DNA from 2 places in the Geobacillus sp. E263 genome. Region 2 is predicted to be linked to the other one. Evidence: a T-box and tRNA genes for the amino acid it is inferred to sense, from the RefSeq annotation. Region 2 holds a T-box; the other holds one or more tRNA genes.
The links. A T-box is a leader RNA that pairs with one kind of tRNA and senses whether it is charged. The one in region 2 lies ahead of trpS (tryptophan--tRNA ligase), so its partner is inferred to be a tRNA-Trp.
Positions count from the first base shown of each region.

Region 1: it has a tRNA-Trp gene. The T-box ahead of trpS (tryptophan--tRNA ligase) is inferred to sense a tRNA for this amino acid. The anticodon was not compared.

Region 1 is NZ_CP041632.1:1,305,084-1,311,519, forward strand. Features, by position in the region: rRNA gene FNL97_RS06785 (23S ribosomal RNA) at 1-1,083, shown strand, start outside; tRNA gene FNL97_RS06790 (tRNA-Arg) at 1,408-1,484, shown strand; tRNA gene FNL97_RS06795 (tRNA-Pro) at 1,488-1,564, shown strand; tRNA gene FNL97_RS06800 (tRNA-Trp) at 1,780-1,850, shown strand; tRNA gene FNL97_RS06805 (tRNA-Gln) at 1,898-1,972, shown strand; tRNA gene FNL97_RS06810 (tRNA-Gly) at 1,976-2,047, shown strand; tRNA gene FNL97_RS06815 (tRNA-Cys) at 2,054-2,127, shown strand; tRNA gene FNL97_RS06820 (tRNA-Gly) at 2,133-2,203, shown strand; tRNA gene FNL97_RS06825 (tRNA-Arg) at 3,318-3,391, shown strand; partial or broken gene FNL97_RS06830 (alkaline phosphatase) at 3,574-3,801, shown strand; partial or broken gene FNL97_RS18335 (amine oxidase) at 3,802-3,976, opposite strand; partial or broken gene FNL97_RS06840 (dynamin family protein) at 4,331-5,623, shown strand; gene FNL97_RS06845 (RNA-guided endonuclease InsQ/TnpB family protein) at 5,749-6,436, shown strand, end outside.
Region 2 is NZ_CP041632.1:2,651,402-2,657,837, forward strand. Features, by position in the region: gene FNL97_RS13605 (IS982 family transposase) at 1-258, shown strand, start outside; gene FNL97_RS13610 (peptide ABC transporter substrate-binding protein) at 384-2,033, opposite strand; gene FNL97_RS13615 (DUF3899 domain-containing protein) at 2,477-2,848, shown strand; T-box leader at 2,900-3,144, shown strand; gene trpS (tryptophan--tRNA ligase) at 3,192-4,178, shown strand; gene FNL97_RS13625 (YjbA family protein) at 4,297-5,037, opposite strand; gene FNL97_RS13630 (YuzI family membrane protein) at 5,123-5,329, opposite strand; gene FNL97_RS13635 (DUF2268 domain-containing putative Zn-dependent protease) at 5,401-6,192, opposite strand; gene fabF (beta-ketoacyl-ACP synthase II) at 6,290-6,436, opposite strand, start outside.

The DNA of each region.
Region 1 (6,436 bases), 1.3 Mb from region 2:
GGGGCTGACACCTGCCCGGTGCTGGAAGGTTAAGGGGAGCGCTTAAGCCGCAAGGCTGAAGGTGCGAACCGAAGCCCCAGTAAACGGCGGCCGTAACTATAACGGTCCTAAGGTAGCGAAATTCCTTGTCGGGTAAGTTCCGACCCGCACGAAAGGTGTAACGACTTGGGCACTGTCTCAACGAGAGACCCGGTGAAATCATACTACCTGTGAAGATGCAGGTTACCCGCGACAGGACGGAAAGACCCCGTGGAGCTTTACTGCAGCCTGATATGGAATTTTGGTATCGCTTGTACAGGATAGGTGGGAGCCTGAGAAGCCGGAGCGCCAGCTTCGGTGGAGGCGCCGGTGGGATACCACCCTGGCGGTATTGAAATTCTAACCCGCACCCCTTATCGGGGTGGGAGACAGTGTCAGGTGGGCAGTTTGACTGGGGCGGTCGCCTCCCAAAAGGTAACGGAGGCGCCCAAAGGTTCCCTCAGAATGGTTGGAAATCATTCGTAGAGTGCAAAGGCACAAGGGAGCTTGACTGCGAGACGGACAGGTCGAGCAGGGACGAAAGTCGGGCTTAGTGATCCGGTGGTTCCGTATGGAAGGGCCATCGCTCAACGGATAAAAGCTACCCCGGGGATAACAGGCTGATCTCCCCCAAGAGTCCACATCGACGGGGAGGTTTGGCACCTCGATGTCGGCTCATCGCATCCTGGGGCTGTAGTCGGTCCCAAGGGTTGGGCTGTTCGCCCATTAAAGCGGTACGCGAGCTGGGTTCAGAACGTCGTGAGACAGTTCGGTCCCTATCCGTCGCGGGCGCAGGAAATTTGAGAGGAGCTGTCCTTAGTACGAGAGGACCGGGATGGACGCACCGCTGGTGTACCAGTTGTCCCGCCAGGGGCACCGCTGGGTAGCTATGTGCGGAAGGGATAAGCGCTGAAAGCATCTAAGCGTGAAGCCCCCCTCAAGATGAGATTTCCCATCGCGTCAAGCGAGTAAGATCCCTCGAAGATGACGAGGTCGATAGGTCCGAGGTGGAAGCGTGGCGACACGTGGAGCTGACGGATACTAATCGATCGAGGACTTAACCAAGCGGAAAAGCGGAGGTGCCGCGCTTAGCTCTCGAAGCCAAATGTTCTTCACCCGTAGAGGTGCTTGCACCTCAAGGGAGAAGGTTATTTGGCGCAAGAGAGCTAGGCACCGGAGCTAGACAAAGCGAAAAGTGGAGGACGCTAGGAGCTAGACAACGGAAAAGCGTAGGCCGCCTACGCAAAACGGCTTCTTCCAAACAGACGGTTATCTAGTTTTGAGGGAATGAACATATATAAAATAGAAGTAATTTAGTGATAAAACGCCGTTTTGCTAAGATAGGAATCATGAATTTTAAGTTTCGTCTTTTGCTTCATAAAGTAATGTGCGCTCGTAGCTCAACTGGATAGAGCGTCTGACTACGGATCAGAAGGTTAGGGGTTCGAGTCCTCTCGAGCGCGCCATTTCGGGAAGTAGCTCAGCTTGGTAGAGCACATGGTTTGGGACCATGGGGTCGCAGGTTCGAATCCTGTCTTCCCGACCATGAGAAGAGTTTACATACATATACATAACTTTTATACATAATGTCTATTAAAGAGTAAATACAAAAACTCTTGGCTTTAGTCATGTAGAGTTTTAAATTCCATTAGAACGGCAAGTTAAGTATTTCATGTTTATTTGGGATAGGTAGGGAAGTGGATAGACTTCGAAGAGTGTAAATCCGCTCCCTTTGGATTGGCGGTTTGAATGATATGATATAGGGGCATAGTTTAATGGTAGAACAGAGGTCTCCAAAACCTCCGGTGTGGGTTCGATTCCTACTGCCCCTGTATAAACCTTAAAATGAAGTTTAGCAAGCGATGAAATGATGATACATTGGGCTATAGCCAAGTGGTAAGGCAACGGACTTTGACTCCGTGATGCGCTGGTTCGAATCCAGCTAGCCCAGCCAATTGCGGAAGTAGTTCAGTGGTAGAACACCACCTTGCCAAGGTGGGGGTCGCGGGTTCGAGTCCCGTCTTCCGCTTTTCTTGGCGGCATAGCCAAGTGGTAAGGCAGAGGTCTGCAAAACCTTCATCCCCGGTTCGAATCCGGGTGCCGCCTCCAATTGTGCGGGTGTAGTTTAGTGGTAAAACTTCAGCTTCCCAAGCTGACGTCGTGGGTTCGATTCCCATCACCCGCTTTTTTTTCTTGCTTCTAGTTGTCGCAATATCATTAAAAACTGTTAGAGCATTGCCTCGATGCATCTGGCTTCCCTTGAGTCAGCTCGTAGAGGAAGAGGCAGCCGTTGAAAAAATAGGAGTGTAAATAATTCTATGTCCCAGTAGCTCAGCCGGATAGAGCAACGAGCATTACATCTATGAATCCACTGCGAGTTGTCTCGACGCATCCCGCTTCCTTGAGTTAGCTAGTAGAGGAAGAGACAGCCAGCTAAAAATATAAGTATAATAACACCATGTCCCAGTAGCTCAGCCGGATAGAGCAACGAGCATTACATCTATGAATCCGCTCCGAGTTGCCCCGACGCATCTTACTTCCCTGAATTCGCTAGTAGAGGAAGGGGCAGCGAAGCTAAAGAGTGTATAACACCATGTCCCAGTAGCTCAGCTGGATAGAGCAACGAGCATTACATCTATGAATCCACTGCGAGTTGTCTCGACGCATCCCGCTTCCTTGAGTTAGCTAGTAGAGGAAGAGACAGCCAGCTAAAAATATAAGTATAATAACACCATGTCCCAGTAGCTCAGCTGGATAGAGCAACGAGCGATGCATCATTGAATTCGCTGCGAGTTGCCTCGACGCATCCAGCATCTTTGAATCAGCTGGTAGAGGAAGAGGCAGCTGTTGAAAAATAGGAGTGTAAATAACACCATGTCCCAGTAGCTCAGCTGGATAGAGCAACGAGCATTACATCTATGAATCCGCTCCGAGTTGCCTCGACGCATCCAGCATCTTTGAATCAGCTGGTAGAGGAAGAGGCAGCTGTTGAAAAATAGGAGTGTAAATAACACTATGTCCCAGTAGCTCAGCTGGATAGAGCAACGAGCGATGCATCATTGAATTCGCTGCGAGTTGCCTCGACGCATCCAGCATCTTTGAATCAGCTGGTAGAGGAAGAGGCAGCTGTTGAAAAATAGGAGTGTAAATAACACTATGTCCCAGTAGCTCAGCTGGATAGAGCAACGAGCGATGCATCATTGAATTCGCTGCGAGTTGCCTCGACGCATCCAGCATCTTTGAATCAGCTGGTAGAGGAAGAGGCAGCTGTTGAAAAATAGGAGTGTAAATAATACTATGTCCCAGTAGCTCAGCTGGATAGAGCAGCGGCCTTCTAAGCCGTCGGTCGGGAGTTCGAATCTCTCCTGGGACGCTATGCAAAAAACCAGCCTTAACGGCTGGCTTTTTGTTGTAATTGCAAGCGATAAAGTGATAAGAAGACAACCCGGATAGTGGGGGGCAATGAAAAAGCGGTCAATAGCCGCTTCTTTTTTTATCTTTTTTTTACCAAGAAGCCCCCACTTCTAAGCGAAGCATAGGCAATGAAATGATGATGTAATGCCGGATGAGCGCACCGCTTACTTTGGAAACGATGGTGAATATACAGCGCTGTTTATGTATGTGGCTGATAAACCGCGTGATTTGTCAGCCGACACCTTATATGCGGCGAAATTTATGCAAACAAGCGCAGAAAACGGCGGGACCGGCAAGTTAGAATGGATTAAACTTGGATATGCTGCGGATAAAGAAATTAAACGCATGATTGATAAAGGCATTAAATTTTTCATAGAAGCGAATATTAGGGGTAAACAATTAGTTCACGTAACAGTTCTAGGAAAGAAAGATCCACTAATCGTTCCAGTGAAAGAAGTACTTTGATCATGTCGATGGCGCCTGCAGATAACCTAACTCCAAACGGGTTGTATCTCAAATAAGCGTCCATCGAATATTTATCCAATTCAGCAGGAAAGTGCAGTTATGCAAAAATGGAGCAGCATACATCCTGCTTCTTTTAGTTCTAGTGCAAGAAATCTATAAAACCAGGACATACTGATACTACTAAAATAGTATTGATGATGGAAAAACAGGTGTCAGTATTCTCAGGAGGATTATGCAGCTTTTTACATTTCAATCCAATTAATAACATAATTTAGCTGAAATTTTACACCATGATAAAAATCTGTATTGTAAATGAAAACAATTTGAAACTTTATTGCAAAAGTAAGTTTGCTAGAATATCTAAGGATAGAAACAGGAAAGTTTTAATAACTATATAATACGGTATGTAAAATATATAGGTCGGGGGATAAACATGACGTTAGAGAATCAACTGATCAAAAAAACATTTTATGAAACATTGATGGAAGCAGATGAAAAAAATCCTGTCCGTGTGCTCGGAGAAGCTTTTCTTGCCGGGCATAAAGATCAGACAGCTGACATCTCCACCATCCGTTTTGCCCAGGGAGAAGTATATTTTCATCACAAAGATTATGAAGCAGCTATTTTCAAATGGGAAAACGTTCATAATGATTTAGAACCGTGGGCGAAGAAAAATATAGCGGATTGTTACCATGAAATCGGGCAATTATCAACAGCTGAAGAGATTTATAAATCCATTGATACGGAAAGCAGTGTCTTGCAATCGGAAGTTGCACTGCAATTATTTTCGCTTTATATAGACCAAGGCAAGCTTGAAAAGTCTGCTTTTATCAATTCGGTCCTCGGAGAAAATATCCAAACTGCTCCGACATCTTCCGCTATTGTATTTAAGGGGAATGAGGAGACGGAGATTAGAAAAATATCCGATGAAGAATTAACCACATTTTCAAGTTTCCATGAATTCCAGGAGGCAGTAGATAGACGGCTGAATAAGGATTTTGACAATGCGATTGTGGAGTTTTCTCTTCCATCGCCAATTTTGCAGGAAAACAGGCTAGTTCTTATGGATACGCCGGGATTTAGCGACCGTAATGATATGGAAGAAGCCCTAAAATATCTGCATTTTGCCGACAGTTTATTATTTGTGCTTGATGCGAACGATCCTTTTACCGAACAAGAACAAGAGATCCTAATGCTGATTCGGGAATATGCCCCTAATCTTTCAATTCATTTTCTGCTCAATAAAATCGATGAAATTTATGATGAACAAGAAGCCGCCGAAATTATTGAAGACACTCGTTCGAGAGTTCGGGCATATATTCCGCAGGCTCGGGTGTTTGCCTATTCATCACGTTTAAGAAGCAGAAAACAACAAAATGATCTGGCCGAGTTCTTGAAAAACTTGAGCAGACCAATTGCGGAAGACGATCGAATGGAAAAAATATTAATCTTTATTCGTCAATTAATCAATCATTTATTGGATAAACGGGCAGAAATGGAAAACAGCCTGGCTGATTCGATTAAATGGAATGAAGAGATGGTTACAAAGTTAAACGGTGCAATCCATCAATTAACGGATTTGAAAGAAGAAAAAGCGCGAATTATCAAGAGAACGTTCCATAAAGTCTTGGAGGAAATCAGATCGGACCTATCGGAAAATATTCCGAAAATTTTACGAGAAAGTTCTAATCTGATTAGAGAAGACAGTGATTTCCGTAAAATTCACGAGAACATCCGCTGGAAGCCCACTGCTTTAGCTGTGGGAGGAAGGCGGGGTTTATATTTTCAGTATATATTGAATTTTTCGTTCAATGTAAGTACACTGGATTTAGAAAGGTAGGTGAATCAAGAATGCTCTGCACTCTCAAGATTAAATTAATGCCAACTCTTGAACAGTTTCATGCGCTGCTGGAAACAATGAAACGGTTTAACCAAGCATGCAACTATATTAGCGAGATTGCTTTTCGCTCCAGAACCTTTTCCAAAACGAAAATCCAGCGGCTTTGCTACTATGACGTCAGGGAAAAATTTGGCCTCTCTGCCCAAATGACCGTTCGTGCCATCGGCAAAGTGTCGGAAAGCTATCGTTTGGATAAAAAAAACTTGCATAACTTTAAAGAAACCGGTGCCATCGTGTATGATGAAAGAATCCTGTCCTTTAAAGGGTTAGAGTATGCTTCCATCCTTACCTTGCAAGGAAGAAAGGAAATCCCTATGGTCATTAGCCGCTACCATCAAGGTTTGCTGTGCGGCAACCGTGTTCGGGGTCAAGCCGATTTAGTCCTTCAAAACGGTATTTTTTATTTACTGCTCGTGGTGGACGTTCCCGAAGGCCAGCCCAATTCCGAAAACGGATTTATCGGTGTGGACCTTGGCATCATTAATATCGCCGTCGATAGCACCGGTGAGGTATTTTCCGGCTCGAAGGTCAACGGGCTGCGCCGCCGCCATGCGAAACTTCGCGCCAAACTCCAAAAGAAAGGCACCAAGTCAGCGAAACGCCTGCTTAAAAAGCGTTCCAAGAAGGAAAAACTATTTG
Region 2 (6,436 bases):
TTGCAAAAAAGGCTGTACGAAGAATACCAAATGGCGCTTTGGACTCCGTCTCGAAAAAACCAGAAACATCGTGCGTCCGAGGCATGGGAGAAATGGATCCAACAAAAACGCAAAGTGATCGAGACGGTGTTCTCGGTTCTGGTTGACCACTATCGCATCACGGGGATCCGAGCCAATTCGATTATCGGATTTGAAGTGGCACTAGACGGTATATTGTTAGCTTATTCCCTGGTTACACTTGGGCTAGTTGAGCGCTAAAGCTCAACTAGCACCACGGGTAATAATTAGAATCTTCTCCTTTTTTCGACATTTTTCGCCTTTTCAGGCAAAAGGAGAGTATATGCTTTTCACATATACTCTCCTCCGCAATTATTGCAGAACTATTATTCGATATACGCCCATTTAAAGCTGAAATCTCCGCCAAATGGGTGAATAACAATATCTTTTACATACTCGCGTTGCAAGTACGCTCTACCACGCTGATAAAGCGGCGCGATCGGCACTTCTTCAAACAAGAGTTTTTCCGCTTTCAACATTGCATCCCAGCGGGCTTGCAGATCGCTTAGCAACGTTGTTTTTGCATCTTTAACAAGCTTGTCGTATTCTGGGTTAGACCAGCCAGTTTGGTTGTGCGGGCTGTTTGTCACCCAAAGATCGATAAATGTCATTGGGTCTTGATAGTCCGGACCCCAGCCAGAGAAGGATAAATCATACTGCATGTTGCTTTCTAGCTCAAGCTTTTGTTTGAATGGTTGTTGTTTAATATTCACAGTAAGGCCAGGCAAGTTCTTTTCAAGCTGTTCTTTAAGGTATTCGCCGATTTTCTTCGCAACATCATCGTCGTAGTTTAACAATTCAATGGTGAATTTGTCTTTGCCAAGCTCTTTTTTCGCTTGTTCCCATAATTTTTTCGCTTCTTTGACATCTGTTTTTATTAAGTCACCGTTTTCTTCACGGAAATCTTTTCCGTTTGGACCTTGAACAAAATCTTTAGGAACTAGGTAGTTTGCAGGAACTGTACCGTTATTTAAAAGCGTGTTAACAAGCGCTTCTTTGTCAACCGCCATGGCAATCGCTTTACGGGCGTTGACGTTTTTCAACAATTCATTTTTCGTGTTCATGCGCAGCCAGAAAATAGATGGTTCAAGGAATGTATGGAAGTTTTTATCATTTTTGTATTTATCAACAAACTCTGCACTTAGACCAACACGGTCAACTTTTTTCGTTTCATAAAGGTTTACAGCTGTTGCCGTATCTTTTACGACTTTGACATTGATTGTTTCTAGCTTCACATTGTCTTTATCCCAATAGTTCGGATTTTTCTTATATGTCCAGCCTTGTTCATGCTTCCATTCGCTTAATACGAACGGACCGTTGTAAAGCGTCGTGTTTGCTTCCAAGCCATATTTCTCGCCTTGCGATTTAACGAATTTTTCATTTTGCGGCATGAACGAGCCAAATACCGTTAAGCTTACGAAATATGGAACTGGATTTTTCAATTCTACTTGAAGCGTATGGTCATCTAGCGCTTTTACGCCAAGCTGGTCGACTGGCAATTTGCCTTGGTTGATTTCTTCTGCGTTTTTAATGTCATACATAATGTAGGCATATTCGGAAGCTGTTTTCGGATCTAATACTCTTCTCCACGCAAATACAAAGTCATGCGCCGTTACCGGGTCGCCGTTCGACCATTTTGCATCTTTGCGGAGTTTGAATGTGTAAACTTTGCCATCTTCGCTTACTTCATAGCTTTCCGCCACACCTGGAACCGGCTTGTTATCTTTGCCTAAACGGTAAAGGCCTTCCATCACGTTGTTCAACACGATGAACGATACTTGGTCTGTCGCAAGCGCGGAATCAAGCGATGGAATTTCCTGAGTTTCAAGCAAATTCAGCACTTGCTCTTTCTTTTCGTCCGGCTTGTTTGCGGAGCCGTCCTTGTCTTTTGCTGTGTCGTTGTTGCCTCCGCAGGCTGCTAGAAACGTGGTTACAGCCAAAAGAAGCACCAGAAACAATGATAGTTTCTTCTTCACTAAAAAGTCCCCCCTTAATGGTATGTAACTTATTAAAAATCTTCTGAATGTTATGTTTCAGAAGATTTTGCTTACCAACTATTATATATAGTATTAGTATATTTGGAAATAATTTTTTTATTTTTTTGAATAGAAATTTTCTAATTTTTTGTTTTAGGCAACTATACAGTTACTTTGAATTTTAATGATATTTTCACGAAATGTAAACAAAAAATTTTCACCATCTATCTAAGAAAACGCTTACAATATAATGTTTTTCGACAAATTTAGAATTCAAAGTATATGAATATAGGCTTTTTTAAGAATTTATATTCTTTTCTTAATATAATTCCTTTAATAATTTCTTCAAAGTTTATATTTCTAATTGGCTATGGAAACAGAAATCTTCGGAGTTTATTTGTGATACAATTAAACTGAAAATTTAGCTGTTTAGGGGGCATAAAATGAAGGCAATTGCTAGAAGTACATGCCTGCTTACGGCAGCCATGTTAATCATTAGTTTCTTTATCGTTCTATTTCGGGGAGAATGGACGTTTCTTTCTTTTGTCAATGTTACGTTTTTGCTTTCGCTTTTGCCTCTCGTGATCGGCGGGTTTTTATTCGTGTATGAACAGGGTTTTTTTAACGGTTTTGCATATGGGTTTCGGAAGCTGCGCAAAGGCAGTTCGAAAGCGAAACGTTATCTAGCGGAGCTGCAAGGAATATCCGCTGAGCAGCCGGTTCATCCCCAAAAATTCGCCATTACGTATCCTTTCTTGTTTTCAGGACTTATTCTGTTTCTCTTGATGATTGCCGCCGGATATGCCATACGATAAAGTTGCAGCAACTATCGCATTGTTTTATAATATAAAGCAATCAATCATATGAAACATGCGATGAGAAAGAAGAGTACATATTGCGATGCCTTCAGAGAGCTTGTGGGTGGTGCGAACAAGCGGCTAGCAATATGGAATGGGCTTTCGAGCATCCGGCTGAATGAGCAGTTGGCTTTAGTAGGCTTTGGACGTCTGCCTTACGTTATCAAGGCGCCATGCATATAAAAAGCATGGGCAAAGTGATTGCACGTCATGTGCAATAACTAGGGTGGCAACGCGGTCCTATCGTCCCTAACTCTCAGGGGGTAGGGCCTTTTTAAATTGATAAAAAAGGAGTGGTGTTATGAAAACGAGCTTTTCAGGAATTCAGCCAAGCGGCGTCATTACGCTTGGTAACTATATCGGAGCAATGCGGCAATTCGTGGAATTGCAGCATGAATACAACTGCTATTTTTGCATTGTCGATCAACACGCGATTACCGTTCCGCAAGATCCGGAAGAACTGCAAAAAAACATTCGCAGCTTAGCCGCTCTTTACTTGGCGGTCGGCATTGATCCGAATAAAGCTACTTTGTTTATTCAATCGGAAGTTCCTGCCCATGCCCAAGCGGGTTGGATACTGCAATGCATTTCTTATATCGGTGAACTAGAAAGAATGACTCAATTTAAAGATAAATCGGCAGGAAAAGAAGCGGTAAGTGCTGGGCTGCTTACCTATCCTCCATTGATGGCTGCGGATATTCTCTTGTATAAAACCGATATCGTTCCTGTTGGAGAGGACCAAAAACAACATATTGAATTGACGCGCGATTTAGCGGAACGATTTAACAAACGGTATGGAGAGATTTTTACGATTCCAGAACCGCGCATTCCAAAAATCGGTGCACGCATTATGTCACTTACGGATCCAACGAAAAAAATGAGCAAATCGGATCCAAACAAAAAGTCGTTTATTACACTTCTTGATGATGCCAAAACGATTGAAAAGAAAATAAAAAGCGCTGTAACCGATTCTGAAGGCGTCATCCGATATGACAAAGAAAATAAACCGGGAATTTCCAATCTCCTTAACATTTATTCGATTTTAGCCAATAAAACGATTGAAGAACTTGAACAAGAATATGCTGGGAAAGGATATGGCGTATTTAAAGCTGATCTTGCTCAAGTAATTATTGACACCCTTACTCCGATCCAAGAAAAATATTACGACTTGTTGGAAAGCAGCACGCTTGACCAAGTGCTTGACCAAGGAGCAGAAAAAGCAAACAAAGTAGCAACGGAAATGCTTGAAAAAATGGAACAAGCGATAGGGCTTGGAAGAAGACGCTAAAACAATAATAAAAGCAAGCCGAACGATGGCTTGCTTTTTTATATGTTTTATATGCTTATTAAGCTTTCCTATGCTGACTCTGGCAGAAATATCATTCATCATTGCGACTTTATTTTTCTTAATTCACTTTTGGCTCCTGTTCCATTTCCCAAAGCTTTTCAAAAAACGGCTGTCCTTTAATTAATTTTTCGCATAGCTGCTCATGTTTGTCGGACCAGCCGTATTTTGTCTCTTCGTATAAGTGCTGCCATGCCTCTTCAAACGACATTTTTTGAATATCAGGATATTTTTGCGGCGCCCATTCCGTATACCAGTAGCGTACCTCTGCAACGTTTTTCGTCAAATGAAGTTGGTCAAGCGCCATAAATAAAAGTTGTTTAAGCTGTCGTTCCTTTCGTGTAAGTCCCATCATCCATTCAGGGGAGGGCGACAAAATATGATACTCTTTTTCATGAGCAGGCAGCGGATATGGTTCTTCTTGATGTTCAGCGACCATTTCGTATACTAGCTGCTCCTGTCTCGGAATAAGGCGGCTTTTCCGAATCGGAATGTTATAACCAATCGTATCAACAGCAAGAATGCCATAACCGTCTGTAATGACAAAACAATAATCAAGCTGAATGCGTTCATGATTTTTTCGCACATATGCTTTTTGATATACGTCTTCAAGAAGCTGCTTTGGGATTTCCGATAAACTGTTTTCAATATAGTTGAATAGCGCAGAAGACACTTTGAGAAGCGGTACTTGATCGAGCAGTTCCACTTGATCATCTTTCCGCCATTCATGGAAATGACATACGTTGTATCCGTTCTCTTCCCCTTCAAACCAATTGACCCAAACATCATGCAGATACAGCATACGATACCCCTCACTTCTAAACCTATTTGTCCATCAGTATAGGCAGAGGGGGCGAATTTTATTCCATACTACCCTTTTTTATCCATTACTCTTCTCGGTAAGGGAAGTATAAGCTTCCCCACATTAGTAAAAGTCCTATTGGTAATAAATAACATTCTACTCTTGTGCAAATATATGAAAAATATTCGCTCCATCCCCGCTCTGGCGTCATAATGTTTAAATAAGCAATAACGGTTATCCCGCCAATGACAGAAACTCCAAAACCGACTAAATAAATAAATATGCGAATCATCGGGTCCCTCTTCTTTCTCTTAACTTGTCCATCTTATTTTTACATATATGAGCACCCGATGATCATCATGACTATTCCTTTTTTTCTAACGAAGCAAGATGCAACATCTGTTCTGAGTCAATGCCCATTAACTCGGAAAAGCGAGCACCATGTTCAAGGCAACGACGGACTATATAATATCCCACTGCATAACCAAGCATGGCTGGATAAAAACCGAGACCATAGAGAAGTCGAGAATATAACGGATGTCGTGGTAAAATTGACTGATATGGTGAAACATATCGTTTCCAAAAATGATCAAGTTGTTCATCTGAGTAATAGGTCGTCCAGCTTGCTTGATGACTCTTGCCAACATAACGGCCAACAGCATTTTCGGCAAGTCCTTCTAGTATGATCGCGTCTAAAAGTGTAACGCCTTCATCTTCCTTTTTTTGTTTTTTCAGGCGGCAAACATGATTATACTCATGTGTGATCAATGCCTCGATTTCTTTGTCCGAATGATGCGGTAATAAAAAAATAAGCAATTTATCGTGAAAAGCGACTCCGCCTTTACTATTAAACTCACGAGCCAATTTTCGATTATGTGTGTCTGCTGGAAAAAGAAAAAGAGGCACATCTGGACCGTTCCATTCCTTTTTTCGCTTCTCGTAAACCGCCTCGACTCGTTCCCATATGTTTTTTTGTTTCATTTGCTTAATCATTTCTCCGATATTTTTTGACGGTTGATACATACCGTAACGCACAAGATAAAGATAAATATCACGTGCTCTGGCGTTTGGAAAGTAGGAAGTTAGATGTTGGCATAGCCGAATAGGATTGTCATGCCATTCATCGAGCCATTGGTCGGTACGAATAACAGGCATCTTTTTCACCTCTTTTTCCGTTTTTTCTATCGTATGACGGAAAAGAAAAAGAGGTGAAAAAAGGCTATCTCTCTTCTATCGAGATAGCCGTTTTCCATTATTTTGTATATTTTTTGAAAATCAACGTTGCATTATGTCCGCCAAATCCAAGAGAATTGCTTAACACTGCGTTTACTTCTTGCTTTCTTGCCTCATTTGGCACATAGTCCAAATCGCATTCCGGATCAGGAGTTTCATAGTTCAT